Sediminicoccus rosea: one gene and its partner. The protein of the gene in region 1 binds, or shares a complex with, the protein of each later gene. Links are inferred from orthologs where the notes say so. Each region holds a gene or a part of one and is shown on either strand. Other genes may lie near its edges. The genes, in order: secY and secG.

Region 1 (3,120 bases):
CACGCCCGCGGTGCGCGGCATGATCCGCAAGGTGGCGCATCTCATCAAGGTGGAGGGCTGATCGCGGCAACGCGGTCATTCCTTCAAAGGACATGGTCATGAAGCTCAACGAATTGCGTGACAACGAGGGCGCGCGGCCGAAGTTCAAGCGCGTCGGTCGCGGCATCGGCTCCGGCAAGGGCAAGACCTCCGGCCGTGGCGTGAAGGGCCAGAAGGCCCGCACGGGCGTCTCGCTGAACGGCTTCGAGGGTGGTCAGCTGCCGATCTATCGGCGTCTGCCCAAGCGCGGGTTCAAGAACATCTTCCGCCTGGAATACACGGCGCTGAACATCGGCACGCTGGACAAGGCGATCGCGGAGGGCAAGCTCTCCGCCGATGCCGAGATCACCGAGGCCGCGCTGCGCGAGGCCGGCATCGTGCGCCAGGGCAAGAAGTTCGCGGGCGTGCGCCTGCTGGGCCATGGCGAGATCAAGCGTGCGGTGAAGATCTCCGTCTCCGGTGCTTCGGCGGCCGCCATCGCGGCGGTCGAGGCGGCGGGCGGCACGGTCACGCTGCCTGTGGCGGAAGCCGCGGCGGAGTGATCCGCCGGCTTTCGCCAGGCGGCATGGACAGGTCTCAGGAGGTTTAGGGCATGGCGTCGGCCACGGATCAGCTCGCGAACAGCCTGAATTTCGGCGTGCTTTCGAAAGCGACCGAGCTGAAGAACCGCATCTGGTTCACGCTCGGCGCCCTCATCGTCTATCGGCTCGGCACCTATATCCCGGTGCCGGGGGTGGATGCGGCGGTCATGGGCGAGATGCTGCGCCAGCACGGCGGCGGCATTCTCGGCATGTTCGACATGTTCACGGGCGGTGCGCTGGGCCGGATGACGGTCTTTGCGCTGAACATCATGCCCTACATCTCGGCCTCGATCATCGTCCAGCTGATGACGGCGGCGATTCCCTCCTGGGAAGCGCTGAAGAAGGAAGGCGAGAGCGGGCGCAAGAAGCTCAACCAGTACACGCGCTACCTCACGCTGGTGATCGCCATCGTGCAGGCCTATGGCATTTCCGTCGGTCTGGAGGGGATTCGCGGCACGACGGGCTCCGCCGTGGCGGATCCGGGCATGGCCTTCCGCATCTCCTGCGTGATCACGCTGGTGGGCGGCACCATGTTCCTCATGTGGCTGGGCGAGCAGATCACCGCCCGCGGCGTGGGCAATGGCATCTCGCTCATCATCTTCGCCGGCATCGTGGCGAACCTGCCCTCGGCGCTGGTCTCCACGCTGGAGCTTGGCCGGACGGGCGCGCTCTCCACTTTCTTCATCATCTTCTTCCTGCTGGCGGCGCTGGGCACCATCGCCCTCGTGGTCTTCATGGAGCGCGCCCAGCGGCGCATTCCCGTGCAGTATCCGAAGCGCCAGGTCGGCAACCGCATGTTCGGCGGCGAGAACACCCATCTGCCGCTCAAGCTGAACACGGCGGGCGTCATTCCGCCGATTTTTGCCTCCTCGCTGCTGCTGCTGCCGGCCACGATCGCGGGCTTCAGCACGGACCGGACGGCGGACACCTGGCTGCAGAGCATGGCGAACCTGCTCGCCCATGGTCAGCCCCTCTACATGGGGCTCTACATGGCGCTGATCGTGTTCTTCGCCTTCTTCTACACCGCCGTGGTGTTCAACCCGACGGAGACGGCCGAGAACCTGAAGAAGTATGGCGGCTTCGTGCCCGGCATCCGCCCCGGCCAGCACACGGCGGATTATCTGGACCGCGTGCTGACCCGGCTGACGGTGGTGGGCGCCATCTACCTCTGCATCGTCTGCATCATCCCCGAGATCCTGATCTCGAACTATGGCGTCCCCTTCTACTTCGGGGGCACCTCGCTGCTCATCATCGTGACCGTCACGATGGACACGGTGGCACAGGTGCAGTCACATCTCTTCGCCCACCAGTACGAGGGCCTGATCAAGAAAGCCCGGTTGGGCGGTCGCGGCCCCAGGCCGCGGTAGGGAGAGACGCATGAACCTCATCCTCCTCGGCCCCCCCGGTGCCGGCAAGGGAACGCAGGCGAAGCTCCTGGAGCAGCGCTTCGGCCTGGTGCAGGTCTCGACCGGCGACATGCTGCGGGCCGAGGTGAAGTCGGGCTCCGCCATCGGGCTCGAGGCCAAGGCGATCATGGAACGCGGCGCGCTGGTGCCCGACTCGATCATCACCGCGATGATCGCCTCGCGCGTGAAGCAGCCGGATGCCGCCAAGGGCTTCATCCTGGACGGCTTCCCGCGCACCGCGCCCCAGGCGGCCGCGCTGGATGAGATGCTGCGCGAGAATGGCATGGTCCTCGACCATGTCATCGAGCTGAAGGTGGATGACGCGGCCCTGGTGGAGCGGATTTCCGGCCGTTTCACCTGCGCGAGCTGCGGCGAGGGCTATCACGACAAGTTCAAGCAGCCCAAGGTGGCCGGCGTCTGCGATGCCTGCGGCGGGACCGAGTTTACCCGGCGCGCGGATGACAAGGCAGAGACGGTGGGCGCGCGGCTCGCGGCCTATCACAGCCAGACGGCGCCGCTGCTTCCCTATTATGCCGCGCAGGGCAAGCTGCGCAGCGTGGATGGCATGGCGGACATGTCCGACGTGACCATCGCTTTGACGAGGATTCTTTCGCCGACGGCTTGACGCGGGGACAGCCTTGGTTCTATGTGCGCGCCTCTCACGGGCGCGGCGTGTCTCCAGGGCACTCTTCGGCCGCGTTTTGTTTTGCCTGTCCAGTCTAGGCGCGGTTCGCCAGGGCAGGGTGTCGGGGTTTGAAAATTTCGCCGTAAGGCCGGGCATCCGGAACCGCGGTAACCATTGGACGGGCCCTCCCGGGGGCCACAGGAGCTTGAACGTGGCGCGTATCGCTGGCGTGAACATCCCCACCAACAAGCGCGTGGTGATTTCGCTGCGCTATATCTACGGCATCGGCCCGCAGAACGCGGTCGCGATCTGTGAGCAGGTGGGGATTCCGGCCGAGCGCCGCGTGAACCAGCTGACCGACGAAGAGATCGTGAAGCTGCGCGAGGTGATCGACCGCGACTACCGTGTGGAGGGTGACCTCCGCCGCGAAGTGGCGATGAACATCAAGCGCCTCATGGATATGGCCTGC
Region 2 (3,189 bases), 1.6 Mb from region 1 along the record:
CAGCGCGGCGAGGCGGCGCTCCAGCGCCTGCGGGCTGCGGGTGCGGAAGGCGGCATGGCCAAGGCCGGAGGTGCGGGCCGCGGTGAGTTGCAGGGAAAAGGTCTCGTAATCGTCCCAGCCGCGCAGGAAGACGCTGTCGCCCTGTGTGCCACTGACGGTCATGCCCAGGATGTCGCGAAAAAAGCCGAGGCTCTCCTGAGGCTTTGGCGTCAGCAGCTCGACATGGCCGAGATGCGCCACATCCAGGATGGGTTCGGCCGTTTCCAATGCTTCTCTCCCTCGACGCCTCGCTTCTAGCCGGGGGCGGGCTTGGCTGTCTTATGGATTTTGCGACGCGAGCTATTCTCTTCACGGATAGGTGAGAGACCCTGTGCCGCGATCTCTCCCAGGTGCCCGCGCAGGGCGGCGACGAAGGCCTGCCCGGCCTCGGGCAGGGGGCGGTCGGGTGGCAGGATCAGGCCGGCGGGGCGGGGTGGGGCGTCCTCATCCAGCGGCAGGACGCGGAGCGCGCCGCGCAGCAGGTCCCCCACCATCATCAGCCGGGGCATGACGGCCACCATGTCGCTGGCGAGCAGCATTTCCCGGATGAAGCCGTAGCTGCTGGAGCGCAGCGGTGCCTCGGTGGTGAGGCCCAGCGCCGCGAGCCGCTCGTCGATCTCCTGGCCCACGCGCTGGCTGACCGTGGGCAGGATCAGCTCGCAGCCCGCCAGCGCCGCTCGCGTCACCGGACCTGCGAAGAGCGGGTGGCCGCTGCGGGCCAGGAAGGAGATCGGCTCCTCCCACAGCGCCTCGCGCAGGAAACCATCCGGGGCGGGGGCCGGGTAGAGGCGGCCGAGGATGAGGTCGATCTCGCCGGCGGCCAGCAGGGGCAGCAGCTCCTCCATGCGGCCCTGCTGCAGGCGCAGCTGGATGTCCGGTCGGCCTTGTTTCAGCCGGATCAGCGCCCCCGGCAGCACGCCGACAGCCGCCACGGGCAGCACGCCCACCGCGAGCTGGGCGCCGGCCAGGTGGTCCAGCGCCTCCTCCGCGCGGTGCAGCTCGGCCAGGACGCGGCGGGCCAGGCGGGTGATGACGAGGCCGGCCTCGGTGGGCTTCACGCCGCGGGCGTGGCGGGTGAAGAGGCGGGCGCCGATCACTTGCTCCGCCTCCTGCAGGCTGCGGGTGAGGGCGGGCTGGCCGAGGCCGAGGCGCGTCGCGGCGCGCAGCAGGCTGCCCTGCGCCTCGATGGCGTCGATCACGCGCAGCCATTGCAGCTTCAGGCGGCGGTCGAGGTGGCGGCGCATGCCATACAGCTATCAAGAATCCGCATGGCCGGCCAGGGCGCGGCGCATCCGTGCTAGCCATCCGGCCCGGGGCGGGCTATGCGGAGCGCCATCATGTCCACCATCCTCACCATCATCTTCCTGCTGGTCACCCTGGCGCTGATCGGGGTCATCCTCGTGCAGCGCAGCGAGGGCGGCGGCCTTGGCATTGGCTCCTCGCAGGGCATGGGCTCCTTCATGGGCGGGCGCGGCACGGCCAACCTGCTGACGCGCACCACGGCCATCCTCGGCACCATCTTCTTCGTGCTGGCGCTGATCCTGGCCCTGCTGGACCGCGGCACCGCGGTGAACCGCTCGATCCTCGACGCGCCCGCGCCGGTGATCGCGCCGACCGCGCCCGCGCTGCCCGCCGTTCCCACGAACTGAAGTCCCGGCCGCCAAGGGGGGTGTGACAGCGCCACGGAAGTGGCTATGGAGACCTCCCATGGCACGGTTCGTATTCATCACCGGTGGCGTGGTTTCCTCGCTTGGCAAGGGCATCGCGGCAGCGTCCCTTGGCGCACTCCTGCAGGCCCGCGGCTACCGCGTCCGGCTCAGGAAGCTTGACCCGTATCTCAACGTGGATCCGGGCACGATGTCGCCCTACCAGCATGGCGAGGTCTTCGTGACCGATGACGGGGCCGAGACCGACCTCGACCTCGGCCATTATGAGCGCTTCACAGGCGTCCATGCCAGCAAGGCGGACAACTGGACCACGGGCCGCCTCTATTCCGAGGTGATCGCGAAGGAGCGCCGTGGCGACTACCTGGGCGCCACCGTGCAGGTCATTCCGCACATCACGGACGCGATCAAGGAAGCCGTCGTCACCGGCACCGACGAGTATGACTTCGTCCTCGTCGAGGTTGGCGGCACGGTCGGCGACATCGAGTCGCTGCCTTTCCTTGAGGCCATCCGCCAGCTCGCGAACGAGTTGGGGCCAACGCGCAGCCTCTTCGTCCACCTCACGCTCGTGCCCTACATCCCCTCGGCCGGCGAGCTGAAGACCAAGCCGACGCAGCATTCGGTGAAGGAACTGCTGGGCGTCGGCATCCAGCCGCAGATCCTGCTCTGCCGCTGTGACCGCCCGATCCCGGAGAATGAGCGCCGCAAGATCGCGCTTTTCTGCAACGTCCGGCCCGAGAGCGTTATCCCGGCCTATGACGCCTCCAGCATCTACGCCGTGCCCGGCAGCTACCACCGCGAGGGGCTGGACCGCGAGGTGCTGCGCCACTTCAACCTGTCGATCTACGGCGAGCCCGACCTCACCGCCTGGGAGCAGGTGGTGCAGCGCATCACCGCGCCGGAAGGCGAGGTGACCATTGCCGTGGTCGGCAAGTACACCGGCCTGCTCGACGCCTATAAGTCGCTGAACGAGGCGCTGGCCCATGGCGGCATCGCGCACAACATGCGCGTAAAGCTCGACTGGGTGGACAGCGAGATTTTCGAACGCGAGGCGGGCGAGGTGATGCGCCGGCTGGATGGTGTGCACGGCATCCTTGTCCCCGGCGGCTTCGGCGAGCGTGGGACGGGCGGCAAGATCCAGGCGGTGCGCTTCGCGCGCGAGAAGAAGATCCCCTTCCTCGGCATCTGCTTCGGCATGCAGATGGCAGTGATCGAGGCGGCGCGGAACCTGCTCCAGATCCCCGCCGCCTCCAGCACCGAATTCGGCCCCTGCGCCGAGCCGGTCGTGGGCCTGATGACCGAGTGGGTGCGCGGCAACGAGCGCGAGCAGCGCGACGCCAGCGGTGACCTCGGCGGCACCATGCGCCTCGGGGCCTATCCTGCGCTCCTCGCGCAGGATTCGCTGGTCAGCAGCGTCTATGGCGCGAGCCGCATCGAGGAGCGCCACCGCCACCGCTATGAGGTGAACGTCGCCTATCGCGAGCGG

The links.
Region 2: the proteins of secY (region 1) and secG are in contact, whole or in part, in a crystal structure (PDB 5AWW), measured with the Thermus thermophilus proteins. The link is inferred for Sediminicoccus rosea from one-to-one orthologs. Residues at the interface, in WP_096411648.1 of Thermus thermophilus: Leu14, Gln16, Arg17, Phe20, Ile34, Pro35, Pro37, Ile72, Arg108, Arg109, Asn112, Gln113, Arg116, Ile117, Ile120, Pro145, Gly146, Trp147, Phe152, Phe155, Val156, Val159, Thr160, Val162, Ala163, Gly164, Ala166, Leu167, Trp170, Glu173; in WP_223903268.1 of Thermus thermophilus: Tyr5, Ile9, Tyr12, Leu13, Ala16, Leu19, Val20, Val23, Leu24, Gln26, Glu27, Pro28, Gln30, Gly31, Ala32, Asp34, Leu35, Met36, Gly37, Gly38, Ser39, Ala40, Asp41, Leu42, Phe43, Ala45, Arg46, Val48, Tyr53, Thr56.

The regions. Positions count from the first base shown.
Region 1 is NZ_CP137852.1:1,670,232-1,673,351, forward strand. What follows is about bases 1-2,809. They hold secY (preprotein translocase subunit SecY), read left to right. Parts: upstream 1-631; coding sequence 632-1,987; downstream 1,988-2,809. Other genes in these bases: rpmD (50S ribosomal protein L30), read left to right, coding at 1-61; rplO (50S ribosomal protein L15), read left to right, coding at 99-581; R9Z33_RS08025 (adenylate kinase), read left to right, coding at 1,998-2,651. In the rest of the region: rpsM (30S ribosomal protein S13), read left to right, coding at 2,863-3,120. UniProt on the Bacillus subtilis protein: The central subunit of the protein translocation channel SecYEG. Consists of two halves formed by TMs 1-5 and 6-10.
Region 2 is NZ_CP137852.1:3,265,038-3,268,226, reverse strand. Bases 155-3,032 are described here. They hold secG (preprotein translocase subunit SecG), read left to right. Parts: upstream 155-1,376; coding sequence 1,377-1,688; downstream 1,689-3,032. Other genes in these bases: R9Z33_RS15785 (CTP synthase), read left to right, coding at 1,747-3,032; R9Z33_RS15795 (LysR substrate-binding domain-containing protein), read right to left, coding at 294-1,283; R9Z33_RS15800 (VOC family protein), read right to left, coding at 155-267. Outside these bases: more of R9Z33_RS15800, read right to left, coding at 1-154; more of R9Z33_RS15785, read left to right, coding at 3,033-3,189. UniProt on the Bacillus subtilis protein: Involved in protein export. Participates in an early event of protein translocation.